DNA from 3 places in the Adlercreutzia shanghongiae genome. Region 3 is predicted to be linked to each of the others. Evidence: predicted binding sites of a transcription regulator. Region 3 holds the regulator's gene; each other region holds the start of a gene.
What was found. The regulator HrcA, encoded in region 3, represses chaperone genes, less so after heat shock. The targets are predictions, from matches to a motif close to TNTTAGCANNCNNNNNNNNNGNNTGCTAANA.
Positions count from the first base shown of each region.

Region 1: a site for HrcA is predicted at 1,525-1,555, ahead of VJ923_RS01035 (co-chaperone GroES). Genes of this name have one in related genera too.
Region 2: a site for HrcA is predicted at 1,588-1,618, ahead of htpG (molecular chaperone HtpG). Genes of this name have one in related genera too.

Region 1 covers NZ_JAYMFI010000001.1:225,682-229,741, forward strand. Annotated here, with positions in the region: gene groL (chaperonin GroEL) at 1-971, opposite strand, end outside; gene VJ923_RS01035 (co-chaperone GroES) at 1,165-1,452, opposite strand; gene VJ923_RS01040 (response regulator transcription factor) at 1,694-2,398, opposite strand; gene VJ923_RS01045 (sensor histidine kinase) at 2,429-3,733, opposite strand; gene nadE (NAD(+) synthase) at 3,789-4,060, opposite strand, start outside.
Region 2 covers NZ_JAYMFI010000030.1:55,433-59,492, reverse strand. Annotated here, with positions in the region: gene htpG (molecular chaperone HtpG) at 1-1,464, opposite strand, end outside; gene VJ923_RS11220 (helix-turn-helix transcriptional regulator) at 2,130-3,842, opposite strand; gene VJ923_RS11215 (4Fe-4S binding protein) at 4,018-4,060, opposite strand, start outside.
Region 3 covers NZ_JAYMFI010000007.1:89,916-93,975, forward strand. Annotated here, with positions in the region: gene dusB (tRNA dihydrouridine synthase DusB) at 1-594, shown strand, start outside; gene hemW (radical SAM family heme chaperone HemW) at 780-1,937, shown strand; gene hrcA (heat-inducible transcriptional repressor HrcA) at 2,042-3,052, shown strand; gene dnaJ (molecular chaperone DnaJ) at 3,103-4,060, shown strand, end outside.

The DNA.
Region 1 (4,060 bases), on a different contig from region 3:
GTGACCTTGACGGTCTTAGCGGTGCCGAGCATCTCCATGGTGGCGTCGGCCATGGTCATGCCGAAGTCCTTGTCGATGACCTGGGCGCCGGTGACCACGGCGATGTCCTCCAGAATGCGCTTGCGGCGGTCGCCGAAGCCGGGGGCCTTGATGGCGACCACGTTCAGGGTGCCGCGCAGGCGGTTCAGCAGGATGGTGGAGAGCGCCTCGCCCTCGACATCCTCAGCGACGATGAACAGCGGGCGCTGGGCGCGCATGATCTCCTCCAGCAGCGGAACCATGTCCTGGATGGAGTTGATCTTCATGTCGGTGAGCAGCACGTAGGGGTCCTTCAGCACCGCTTCCATCTTCTCCATATCGGTAGCCATGTAGGGGGAGATGTAGCCGCGCTCGTACTGCATGCCCTCGACGAGGTCCATCTCGATGCCGAAGGTCTGGGACTCCTCGACGGAGATGGCGCCGTCCTTGCCCACAGCGTCCATGGCCTCGGCGATCTTGTCGCCAATGGCGATGTCGCCCGCGGAGATGCGACCGACGTTAGCGATCTGCTCCTTGGTGGACACGGGGGTGGCGGAAGCCTTGATGGACTCGACGATAGCGTCGGTGGCCTTCTCGATGCCGCGGCGGATGCCGAGAGCGTCAGCGCCGGCGGTGACGTTCTTCAGGCCTTCGGAGACGATGACGTCGGCGAGAAGCGTAGCGGTAGTGGTACCGTCGCCGGCCACGTCGTTGGTCTTCACGGCAACCTCGCGCACCAGCTGGGCGCCCATGTTCTCAACGGGGTTCTCCAGCTCAACTTCCTTGGCAACGGTCACGCCGTCGTTGGTGATGAGCGGGGCGCCGTAGGACTTCTCCAGGGCGACGTAGCGGCCCTTGGGGCCGAGCGTCACCTTCACAGCGTCAGCCAGCTTGGACACGCCCGCGGCCAGGCCGGAGCGAGCATCGGTATCGAACTTGATTTCCTTAGCCATAAGTTCGCGTTCCTTTCAGAATACTTATTTTCAAAAACAACACTGGAAACAGCAGGCTTTTCGTGGTGAGTCGCATTGCCCTGAAGGTTCTGCGGTCTTGAGCTAAGCAGCCTTCGCGCTGTGTGCGAAAGACCGCAGGTTCTGAAGGGCTAGGCGGCCGCCACGGAAAGCCGTCGGGTTGTCGAATAATTACTTATTCAACAACCGCATAGATGTCGTCGGCGCGCAGGATGAGCACGTTCTCGCCATCCAGGGCGATCTCGGTGCCGCCGAACTTGCTGTAGATGACCTTGTCGCCCACTTTCACGGGCATGGGGAGCAGCTTGCCGTCCTTGTCGAGTCGGCCCTCGCCTACGGCGACGATGGTGCCGGTCTGGGGCTTTTCCTTGGCGTCGGAGGCCAAAAACAGGCCGGACGCGGTGGTGACCTCGGCCTCGTCCTGCTTCAGGATGACGCGGTCGCCCAGAGGCTTCAAATTCATAGCTTGCCGTCCTTTCAATGGTTGTCTTGTGCCTATGCACAGCTTCCAATTTAACCACTCGTTGAGGGTAAGTGCTAGCACTCTTTCACAACGAGTGCTAAACAGGAAGACATCATAACAGCAACGGGACGGAATACAAGGGGCGCACGGGAAAAACTTGAGTATTTCTCGCTGAAGTTTCCTGCGATTATGGGCTTTATCAGGGATTACTTTCCTACTTTGAAATTGTGCAGTTGCGCAGCTATTTGCCTGCGGGGCTCACGAGCCCCGTCTCGTAGGCGAACACCACCAACTGGGCGCGGTCGTGGGCATCGGTCTTTGCCATGATGCGCGCCAGGTGCGTCTTCACCGTGGCCGGCGAGATGAACAGCTCCTCGGCAATCCCATCGTTGGAAAGGCCGCGGGCCACGAGCATCAGAATCTCCCGCTCGCGATCGGTGAGATTCGCAAGGGCCGCGCGACGCGCATCTGCCACCTCGGCACTTCCCCAGCCGCCGCGCGGGCGGGCGGCCACGAAGGTCTCCACGAGCCGGCGCATCACCGAGGGCTGGATGAGCGCGTCGCCCGCGGCCACCACGCGGATGGCGGCGACAATCTCGTCGGGATCGGCGTCCTTCAGAAGAAATCCGCTCGCACCAGCGCCCAGGGCGTCATAGACATATTCGTCGATGTCGAAGGTGGTGAGCACGAGCACGCGCGTCTTCGCGAGCAGCGGGTTGCCCGTGATGGCACGGGTGGCCTCGATGCCGCTCATTTCGGGCATGCGAATGTCCATGAGCACCACATCGGGCTTGAGGCGCTGGGCCTCTTGCACCGCCTCGGCGCCGTTGCGCGCCTCCCCGACGATTTCGACGCCCTCGTAGGTACCGAGAATCGCCTTGAAGCCGCCCCGGACGAGGTCTTGGTCGTCGACAACGAGCACGCGGATGGGTTCAGCCTCAGTCATGGGGCTCCTCTTTCTGGTTCAGGGGGATGCTCACGCAGATGCGGAAACCACCGAGCGGGCTTTTCGCAGCGGAGAAGGTGCCGTGCAGAAGACGGGCGCGCTCGCGCATGCCGAGCAGCCCGTGGTGGCCCGCCGGCGCGCCGGTGGGCACGAAGCCCTTGCCGGCATCGTCCACCACCAGGGGGGCGCCACCCTGGTGGTGGACGAGGGCGGCAAGGGCTTCGTGCTCGCTGGCGCGCCGGCGGGAACGAAGCCCTTGCCGTCATCGTCCACCACCAGGGTGGCGCCACCCTCTTCGGTGGCAGAAAGCGCGAAGGCCGCGTGGCGCGCGTCGGCGTGGCGCACGATGTTCGTGGCCGCCTCCCGGGCGATGCCGTAGAGGGCCACGTCGATGAACGCCGGCACGACGGCGCGATTGTAGGACGCCTCGTCGAGAGACGCCTCGATGCCGGCCCCTTCCAGATAGGCCAGAAGGTCGGCCATGCGGTCGGTGCCCTGGGTGGGTGCGGTTTCCGCCGGCCCCTCGCCGGTGCGCAGCACGCCTATCATGGCGCGAATCTCCTCCAGGGCCGCCTTCGACGTGCGCCGCACTTCGGCGATGGCCTCTTTAGCCGCTTCGGGGTCGCGGTCGACCAGGCGCTCGGCGGCGGCGGCCTGAATGCTCACCGCGGAGAGCGAGTGCGCCGTGATGTCGTGCACCTCGCGAGCGATGGACACGCGCTCGGCTTCCACTCGACGCCGCGCCTCGCTCTCGCGGCTGCGCTCGGCGGCCACAGCGCGCTCCTCGATGGCGCGCGTGCGCTCTTGGTGCTCGTGCAGCGCGTAGCCCGCAAAGGCCGCGGCCAGCACCAAGGCCATATTCTGGAACAGCGTGAGCTGGGTGAGAATGCGCGACTGCTCCGGAGGGGCGGGGGCGAACATGAACACAAGGCAGGCGACGACACAGCCCACCACCGCCTCGCCGCGCGAGCGGACCGAGGCCAGGGTGAACAGGGCGATCAGCGGACCCGCCACCGAAAGCGCGATGCCATTCATTTCCGACTGAAGAAGGCCCCAGCTGACCATGCACCACGCAAATACCGCCCAGGGAAACTTGCGGCGCAGAACCAAGGGCAGCGTGGTGGCGGCGATGACGAGAAGCGAGAGCACCGAGGGCACCACGGCCTCGATGCCCATGAGCCGGCGCATGAACTCGTCGGGGATGATCAGGTTCACGGCCAAGGTCAGCTGCAGGCAGCAAAAGCCAAAGGCGCCCGCCGCAATGACGGCGTCGATGAGCCAATCGGTGGCCGAGAGTCTAGCTGTCTGTCGAAAGAGCGTATCCATGATGCTCATGGTAAACGACTCCCGTCCGCTCCGCCATACACCACCCGCTGTAGTTGCGAGGTTGTTATCCGTAGAACGGCGCGTCCGGATAGGGCGGCTCGAGGGCGCGCTTGAAGGCGTTGGCGCCCGTGCGAGCGATAACGTAGTCGGCCAGCTCGCGGTCGATTCCCGAAGCCGCGATGGCCTCGGCGCTTTCCCCTCTTTCCACAAAGGCCACCAGAATGCGGTCGAGCGTGGCGTAATCAACGCCGAGGGACTTCTCGTCCTCCTGACCGGGCGCGAGCTCGGCGCTCGGCGGCTTCACGAACACGTTCTCGGGAATGGGGCCGGCGCCGC
Region 2 (4,060 bases), on a different contig from region 3:
ATCTTGATCGCACAGAAGCACATCGTAGCCCTTGGCCAGCACCGTGGTCACAAGCGGCATGTTCGCCAAACGGTCCAGCGAATCACCTGCGGCGAAGAAGATGGAGTCGGCGCCAGCCGGGGCGTCGGCCAGGTACTCGTCGAGCGTGATCATCTTCTTCTGCTTGGCCGAATAGAACAGCAGCAAATCGGCCAGGGTGTCCTTCGCCATGCCGTAGCTCTGGTAGATGCCGAACTTCAACGTGCGGCCGAACTGCTCGAAGAACTTCTCGTAGGCCGCACGATCATCGTCGCGCATATTCGCCAAATCGCCCTTAATCTTCTTCTCGAGACGACGGGCGATAGCGCGCAGCTGTCCGTTATGCTGCAGCGTCTCGCGGGAGATGTTCAGCGTAAGGTCAGAGGAGTCCACCACGCCGCGCACGAAGCCGAAGTAGTCGGGCAAAAGCTCCTCGCACTTGTCCATGATGAGCACATTGGCCGAGTACAGGGCGAGCCCGCGCTTGTAGTCCTTCGAGTACATGTCCCACGGCGCGCGGCTCGGCACGAACATGAGGGCGTCGTAGTTGAGCGAGCCCTCGGCGTGCACCGAGATGGTGCGGGCCGGATCTTCGAAGTCGTGGAAGTCGGTCTTGTAGAACTCGTTGTACTCTTCCTGGGAGACCTCGGACTTCTTGCGCTTCCAAATGGGGATCATGGAATTGATGGTCTCGACCTCGGTGTAGCTCTCCCACTGGGGCGCCGGGGCCTCCTCCCCTTCGGCCGCCTCGGGGGCCTCAACTTTGCGGCTCTTCGTGACCTCCATCTTGATGGGATAGCGCACGTAGTTGCTGTAGCGCTTGATGAGCTGGGTGAGCCCGTGCTCGCTGGCGAAGGTGCCGAAGGACTCCTCGGCGGTGTCGTCCTTCAGGTACACGACGACGTCGGTGCCGTGCTCGGCGCGTTCGGCCGGCTTGATGTCGTAGCCGTCGACGCCGTTGGACTCCCAGGCCCAGGCCTCGTCGGATCCGATGGCGCGGGAGACGACGCGCACTTTCTTGCCCACCATGAAGGCGGAGTAGAAGCCCACGCCGAACTGGCCGATGATGTCCACGTCGGTGAGGTCGTCGAGGCCCTTCGCCTCGCCGGGCTCGCTTTCAGCAGCGGCCTCGGCCTGGGCGGCCTTGAACTCGAAGGAGTCGGAGTGGGCGATGGTGCCGAGGTTCTTGTCCAACTCGTCTTTGGTCATGCCGATGCCGTTGTCGGAGACGGCGACGGTGCGCTCATCGGAAGAAAAGCCCACAGTGATGGCCAAATCGTCGCGGCCCACGGCAACGTCCGGATCGGTAAGGCTACGGAAGTACAGCTTGTCCACCGCGTCCGATGCGTTCGAGATGAGTTCGCGCAGGAAGATCTCGCGGTTGGTGTAGATGGAGTTGATCATGAGGTCGAGCAATTTCTTGCTCTCGGTCTTGAACTTTCTCATGGACGGTAAACCTTCTTTCATACGGTCGGAAGACGCATACCGCTTCAGTGTAGGCCGCACGCAGGCAGTATCTCGCGGATGCAATCGGGCTGTACGGCAGTCGTTGACCTGCGGCGACAGAGGCGTTAGCAGTCTCCCTTATCGAGTGCTAACAGCACATTGTACGCAGAAGGAAACCTAAGTCAATACCTATCAAGTTTTCCCTATGGTTGGCCAAGGGCAACGCGAAACTTCGTCTTCCCCTGCAGCCGGGCCACCAAGTCCTCGGGCGACGGGAGTATGTCAGCGTAAGCCGCAGGCAGTTCATCGCCCAGACGGCACTCACTCACGCCAATGGGCGCATGCGTTGCCCAAAGAGAATACTCCGCCACCATGCTAGATACTCACGCGTATTTGCCGGCACAACTCCCCTCTCCGTCCTAAAGCTGAACCTCGCCTTAGTCGAGGCCGCGCTCTTCGCGCATGATGTTAAGCCACGCATCCGGGGACACCGCCGGATGCGTTGACCGCGCGAACCCCTTGGCGTCGCGGGTGATGAGATGGTCGGCCCCCTCCCTCTCGACAGCAAGGGCACTCAGACAATCCTCGAAGTCATCCCAGCCGAGACGTGCCGCCCTCTCAAGGGAGGCGCCAGGGTCAAATCACTAGCCTGCAAGACCCAGCGCCTAGCGCTCGCGGTCGATGAGATCGAGGAGCTCCTGACGGGAGTGGACGTCGGTTTTCACGTAGATATGACGGATATGAGATTTTGCGGTATTGAAGGAGATGGTGAGACTCTGGGCGATGTAGTCGATGGAGCGGCCGCGCACCAGAAGATCAAACACTTCGCGTTCCCGGGGCGAGAGCTCGTAGCGCTCGGCCACCGCATCGCAGCGCATCCGATAGGGACCGGGACGCCGCTCCCCCATCGCAGCATCTCCCGAGCTGTCACCGACAAGGGAGGCGCCAGCCTCCCCCATCTTGCTGGACCTATCCATTTCGCCGATTTCGCCGCAGCCGACTCCGCCATCCAAGGAGACCTCGCCGTCAACCGCCACGTTCCTGCGATCCTCGGCGCCTTGCCGGCCGGCGAACGCCGCCTCCCCTGCCGACTTCGCACCTTGCGCCGGCATCCCCGCGGCATCGCCGAGAATTTGCTCCCCCGGACGCAGCGCGTCGCCGATCAGACGGTCGTTCAGCACCAGCATCGATACCACCAGAAGTGCGAAGACCATGGCAACCGAGATAACCTCGAGCGACAAGCTGCCGCCACCCTGAGTCCGCACGATCCCCAGACCGCCAAGCCATCCGAAGGTCGTTCCCAATGCTGACGCCCCACGCCCCAGTCCGAACACTAGAATTGGAGAAAGGCGCGACGAGTAGGCAACGTAGGCCAACAGGCACCAGATTACCAGCATGAAGCAGTTGTAGGCCACGGTGACGAACTGACTGCCGAAGCCCGTTCCGCCCACAAGCGGCGTAACAAGGATGCCAGCCGCCACAGCGATGATGATAGGATAGTACAGGCGGCTCACATCGAACTGCCGGCGCAGCAGCCCTATGACGGCGAACAGCACCGCAGCCACCACCGCCGTGCTGAAGATGATGAGCGCGCCATCGTCGTTGAGCGAGCTGATGGAGGAATGGGGCACCGAAAACCCGCGGGATACCCCCACCACCGTAGAGAAAACCACCACGGCCACCAGCAGTCGCACGAAAAATTCCCGCATCGATGAAGGCCCTTCGGGGCGCGGCGCCTCATCTTCGGACGACCACTCGGGATTGGTAAGCGTAGAGGCCACGGCCAGGACCGGGAGAAGGGCCGTGAACACCATGCCCACCGGATCGGGCAGGCCCACGGCCATGAAGTAGATCATGGCGGCAAATACGAAGGAGGCCGCCGTGTACATAGCCGCCTCGCGTGCCGGCACCTTCGAATACACGACGCCGAACCTCAGCACGACAACCGACGTCCCCACGCCAGTCAGCGCGGCACTCGCGATGAGGAACAGGTTCGCATCGGCTCCCAGACTCGACGATGCGTAGGTGCCCACGGTGGCCAGACCCACCACTGTCGCTGCCGCGATAAGAAACCCGTTGCTGCCCATGAGCCGCCGCGTAAACGCACGCACCAAAGACAGCAGCACCAAAGCGATACCTAAGGCGAGCGTCGAAACCAGATAGGTAAGGGAGATGGTATCGGGAGGCAAATCGTAGGCAGCCGAGGGAAAGACGAGCACGTTGCTGTTGTAGGACACCCAAATCCAGGCGTAGTAAAAGCCGAAGCCCACCAACTTAAAGGCGGGCCACTGCTCTTCTATGGTCATGCCGAGACGCGTCGGCGCCAACTCGCTGTTGGACGCGAAAGCCTCTTGATTGTCGCCGAACCGCTTGCGCATGCGCTCCCCCCATGATTGACGGTCCACGCTCCGCATGGCCGCATTCTCAGCTGAACGGGTGCCAACGCCCCGTTCGCCCCACGGCCCATATTGTATACCCTCAGCTATCGGCACAAGCCTTCCCCCTGTTCGAATTCCCATGGCGACAAAGCTCGTCGCCCGTTGTAGCGACGCTCTAGCGCTCGACGATAGCAACCGCATCCTCGGCGCAGCCGATG
Region 3 (4,060 bases):
CGGGCGGTGAAGGGCGCCGTCTCCCATCCGGTGACGGCGAAGTTCCGTCGCGGCTGGGCCGAGGGCGACGAGACGGCGGTCGCGTTCGCGCGCGCCATGGAAGATGCCGGAGCCGACGCGGTTACGGTGCACGGGCGCTACGCCGAGCAGCTGTACCGCGGTGCCGCCGACTGGGGCGTCATCGGGCGCGTGCGCGATGCGGTGTCGGTGCCCGTCGTCGGCAACGGCGACATCCGCCGCGGCGCCGATGCCGTGGCCATGGCCGCGCAGACGGGCTGTAACGCGGTGATGATCGCCCGGGGCGCCGAGGGCAACCCGTGGCTGTTCTCGCAGGTGCAGGCGGTGCTCGCGGGTGACGATGAGCCTGTGCCGCCGTCCATCGAAGAGCGCATCGCCATGGCCCGCCGCCATGCGCGGCTGCTCACCCAGCGCGAGGGGCGCAACATCGTGCGGATGCGCAAGCATGCCATGTGGTACATGGCGGGACTTCCCGGCGCCGCCGCGGCACGGGGGCGCATCAACTACTGCACGACGCTGGAAGATTTTGGCCAGGTGTTTGATGACCTGATTGAGATTGCTCGGGAGCATTCGTGATTAGTTCGTCTCGCGCGAGGTATTTTGATTCGGCTCTGTCCGTCTCGCGCCAGAGGGCATTCCAATTCGCTCAGACAGTCCTCGCTTTGTGGAAATGTCCACTGGACATTTCCAGTCGCTGCGGAACTCGCTCGGTTGGAACACCCTCTGTCGCGAGACTACTCGTTCGGAAATGAGGTATTTTCTTGGGCTACGACCCTTATAAGGCGCTTTATCTGCATATTCCGTTTTGCGTGAGGCGGTGCGGGTACTGCGATTTCGCTACTTCGGCGGTGGAGCGGGATTCGCCGGTCATCGACGAGTACGTGGAATCGCTCGTGATGGACATTCGCCGGGCGTCCAAGGAGGGAAAGCTCGGGGCGCTTGAGACGGTGTATCTCGGGGGAGGGACGCCGAGCTATATCGGGATGCGGCGGCTTTCCATGCTGCTGTACGCACTTTCAATGTCTATGCATTTGGAGCCTGAGGTGGAGTGCACCATGGAGGCCAACCCCGAGAGCCTGGACGGCAACATGGTGCGCGACATCTGGGCGCTCGGGGTCAATCGGCTCTCTATCGGCGTGCAGTCCTTCGATGACGAGGTGCTGTCCATTCTCGGCCGCGCCCATGATGCCGAGGGGGCCCGCGCGGCGGTTCGTGCGGCTCAGGAGCGATTCGAAAACGTATCGGTTGACCTTATGGCCGGAATCCCCGGGCAGAGCGCCGAGTCGTTTGCGGAAAGCGTGCGCGAAGCGGTGTCCCTTGGCGTGGCCCACCTGAGCGTGTATCCGCTCACCATCGAGCCGCATACGCCCTTCGATGCCGCCATTATGCGCGGGGAGATGGCCGAACCCGACGACGATGTCGAAGCTGAGGCCATGGAGACGGCGGCGCGCATCCTGGATGACGCCGGCTTTCACCGCTACGAGGTGGCGAGCTACGCGAAACCGGGGTTCGAGAGCCGTCACAACACCGCTTACTGGACGGGTGCGCCCTATCTGGGGCTCGGCCGTTCTGCTGTCACCATGACTCAGAACGAGATGCGCCGCATGCGCGTGCAAGACGGGCGCGTGGTCGACGACTTGAACGCCCGCCAGATGGCCGCCGAGGACCTCATGCTCGCCATGCGCATGGCCCGGGGCGCCTCCGACGAGCAGGTGGCGAAAGCGGCTGCGATTATCGATGGCCAGCGAAGCGGCGACGACCGCGCGCCTCTCTCGGCGGAAGGCACCGTGCCCGCCGCCTTCGACGAGCTTGCCTCCCTCGGTCTCGCCGTGCACGAAGGCGGCCGCTGGCGCCCCACCGACACCGGCTGGCTCTGCGGCAACGAACTCTACGGCCGCCTCTTGGACCTGGCCCCGTAAGGAGCGCCTTCCACCTGCGGGGTTGTGTCGCTTGCGTAGAACGTTAGCACTCTCTTGACGAGGTTGCTAAAATAGCGTCAACGCCGTTGAAGGAAGGAGAGTCGATGCTGTCGGAGAGACGCCAGCGGGTGTTGCGCGCGCTCATCGAGGACTACATTCAGTACGCGCTGCCCGTAGGCTCGCGGACGCTCGCAGAGCGCCATCGTCTGGGCGTGAGCCCGGCCACGGTGCGCAACGACCTGTCCGTCCTCGAAGATGCCGGCTTCATCCAGCAGCCCCACACTTCCGCTGGGCGCGTGCCCACCGATGCGGGCTATCGCACCTTCGTCGACGAGCTCCTGTCCTCGGGCCTGGCCGAAGAGGAGCGCCCTCATCCCTCCATGGTGGAGGAGCTTCGCGCCAGCGCCTCGGAGCTCGATGCCCTCATGGAGCGCACGAGCGCCGCGCTCGCCCGGCTCACCGACTGCCTCTCCATCGTCATGGCCCCCTCGGTGTTCTCCGGGCGCATCCGCCAACTCACCTTGGTGTCGCTTTCGAACTATCAGGCCATCGTCATCGTCGTAGCCGAGGACGGCCAGGTGGTGAACCGCACCATCTCGTTTACCGACGAAGTCACCTGCGACGAGCTGGCGGCGGCCCAGAACCTGCTCAACCGCGTGCTCGTGGGCCAGTCCGCCCGCGACGTGCGACGCAACCTGGACGCCGGCACCATCGAGGCCTTGCGCGACCCGCTCGTGCAGCTCATCATCGACGAGGTGGTGGAGTGTCTCGGCGAGAGCGACGGCAATCGCGCCCACTCCCTTGGCATCTCCTCTCTGCTCCGCCAGCCGGAGTTCAGCGATTCCAAAGCGCTTCTGCCCGTTATGGAAGTGCTCGAGGACGACCGGGTGCTGCTGCACGCCTTCGACGACACCGTTGAGGGCGATGGCCCCGTCATGGTGCGCATCGGACACGAGAACCCTACCTCCGAGCTGGCCGGCGTCTCCATCGTCGCCTGCCCCTACGGGCGCGGCGACAGCGAGGGCGTCGTGGCCGTCATCGGCCCCACCCGCATGAACTACGCGGGCGCCATCCGCGCCGTGCGCGCCGCCCAGTGCGTGCTCCACGACGAGTAAGCTCGCCCGCATAACCCTTCGAAGCATTCAGAAAGGCACTCTATCCCATCATGGCCGCAAACAAGGACCTCTACGAAATCCTCGGCGTCTCCCGCGACGCCTCCGAAGCCGAGATCAAAAAGGCGTTCCGCCACCGCGCGCGCGAGCTGCACCCCGACGTGAACAAGGCGCCCGATGCCGAAGACCAGTTCAAGGAGCTGAACGAGGCCTACGACGTATTGTCCGACCCGCAGAAGAAGGCCGCCTACGACCGCTTCGGCACCATTCCGGGCGCTGCGGGCGGCGGAAACCCCTATGGCGGCGTCGGCATCGATTTCGAGGACCTTTTCGGAGGCGGCGGCTTCGGCGGCATGGGCGACATCTTCTCCACCTTCTTCGGCGGCGCGGCCGCGGGAGGCCGCCAGGTGCGCAAGGACGGCCGCGACATGGGCGTGGGCATCCGCATCAGCCTGAAGGAGGCCGCTACCGGGGAGAAGAAGGAGATCGTCTACGACCGTTTGGCTCCGTGCCCCGATTGCGACGGCACCGGCCTTGGCAAGGACGGCAAAGAGGTCACCTGCGACGAATGCCACGGCAGCGGGCGGGTGGTCACCGTGCAGCACACCTTCCTCGGCGACATGCAGTCGGCCACCACGTGCCCGAAATGCCACGGCGTGGGCACCATGATCGAGAACCCCTGCCCGGAATGCGAGGGCCAGGGCCGCGTGCCCGACCGCCAGCGCGTCTCCATCGACATCCCCAAGGGCATCCGCGACGGTCAGCAGCTGCGCATCCACGACTTCGGCGAGGCCGGCATGCAGGGCGCGCCCGCCGGCGACCTCATCGTCACCGTGCGCATTGCCCCCGACGAGTTCTTCGAGCGCGACGGCGACAACCTGCACTGCAAGCTCGTGGTGCCCATGGTGCAGGCGGCGCTGGGCGCCGATATCGAGATCGACGGCATCTACGAGGACGAGAAGGTCGTCGTCGCTATTCCCGAGGGATGCCAAAACGACCAGATCGTGAAGG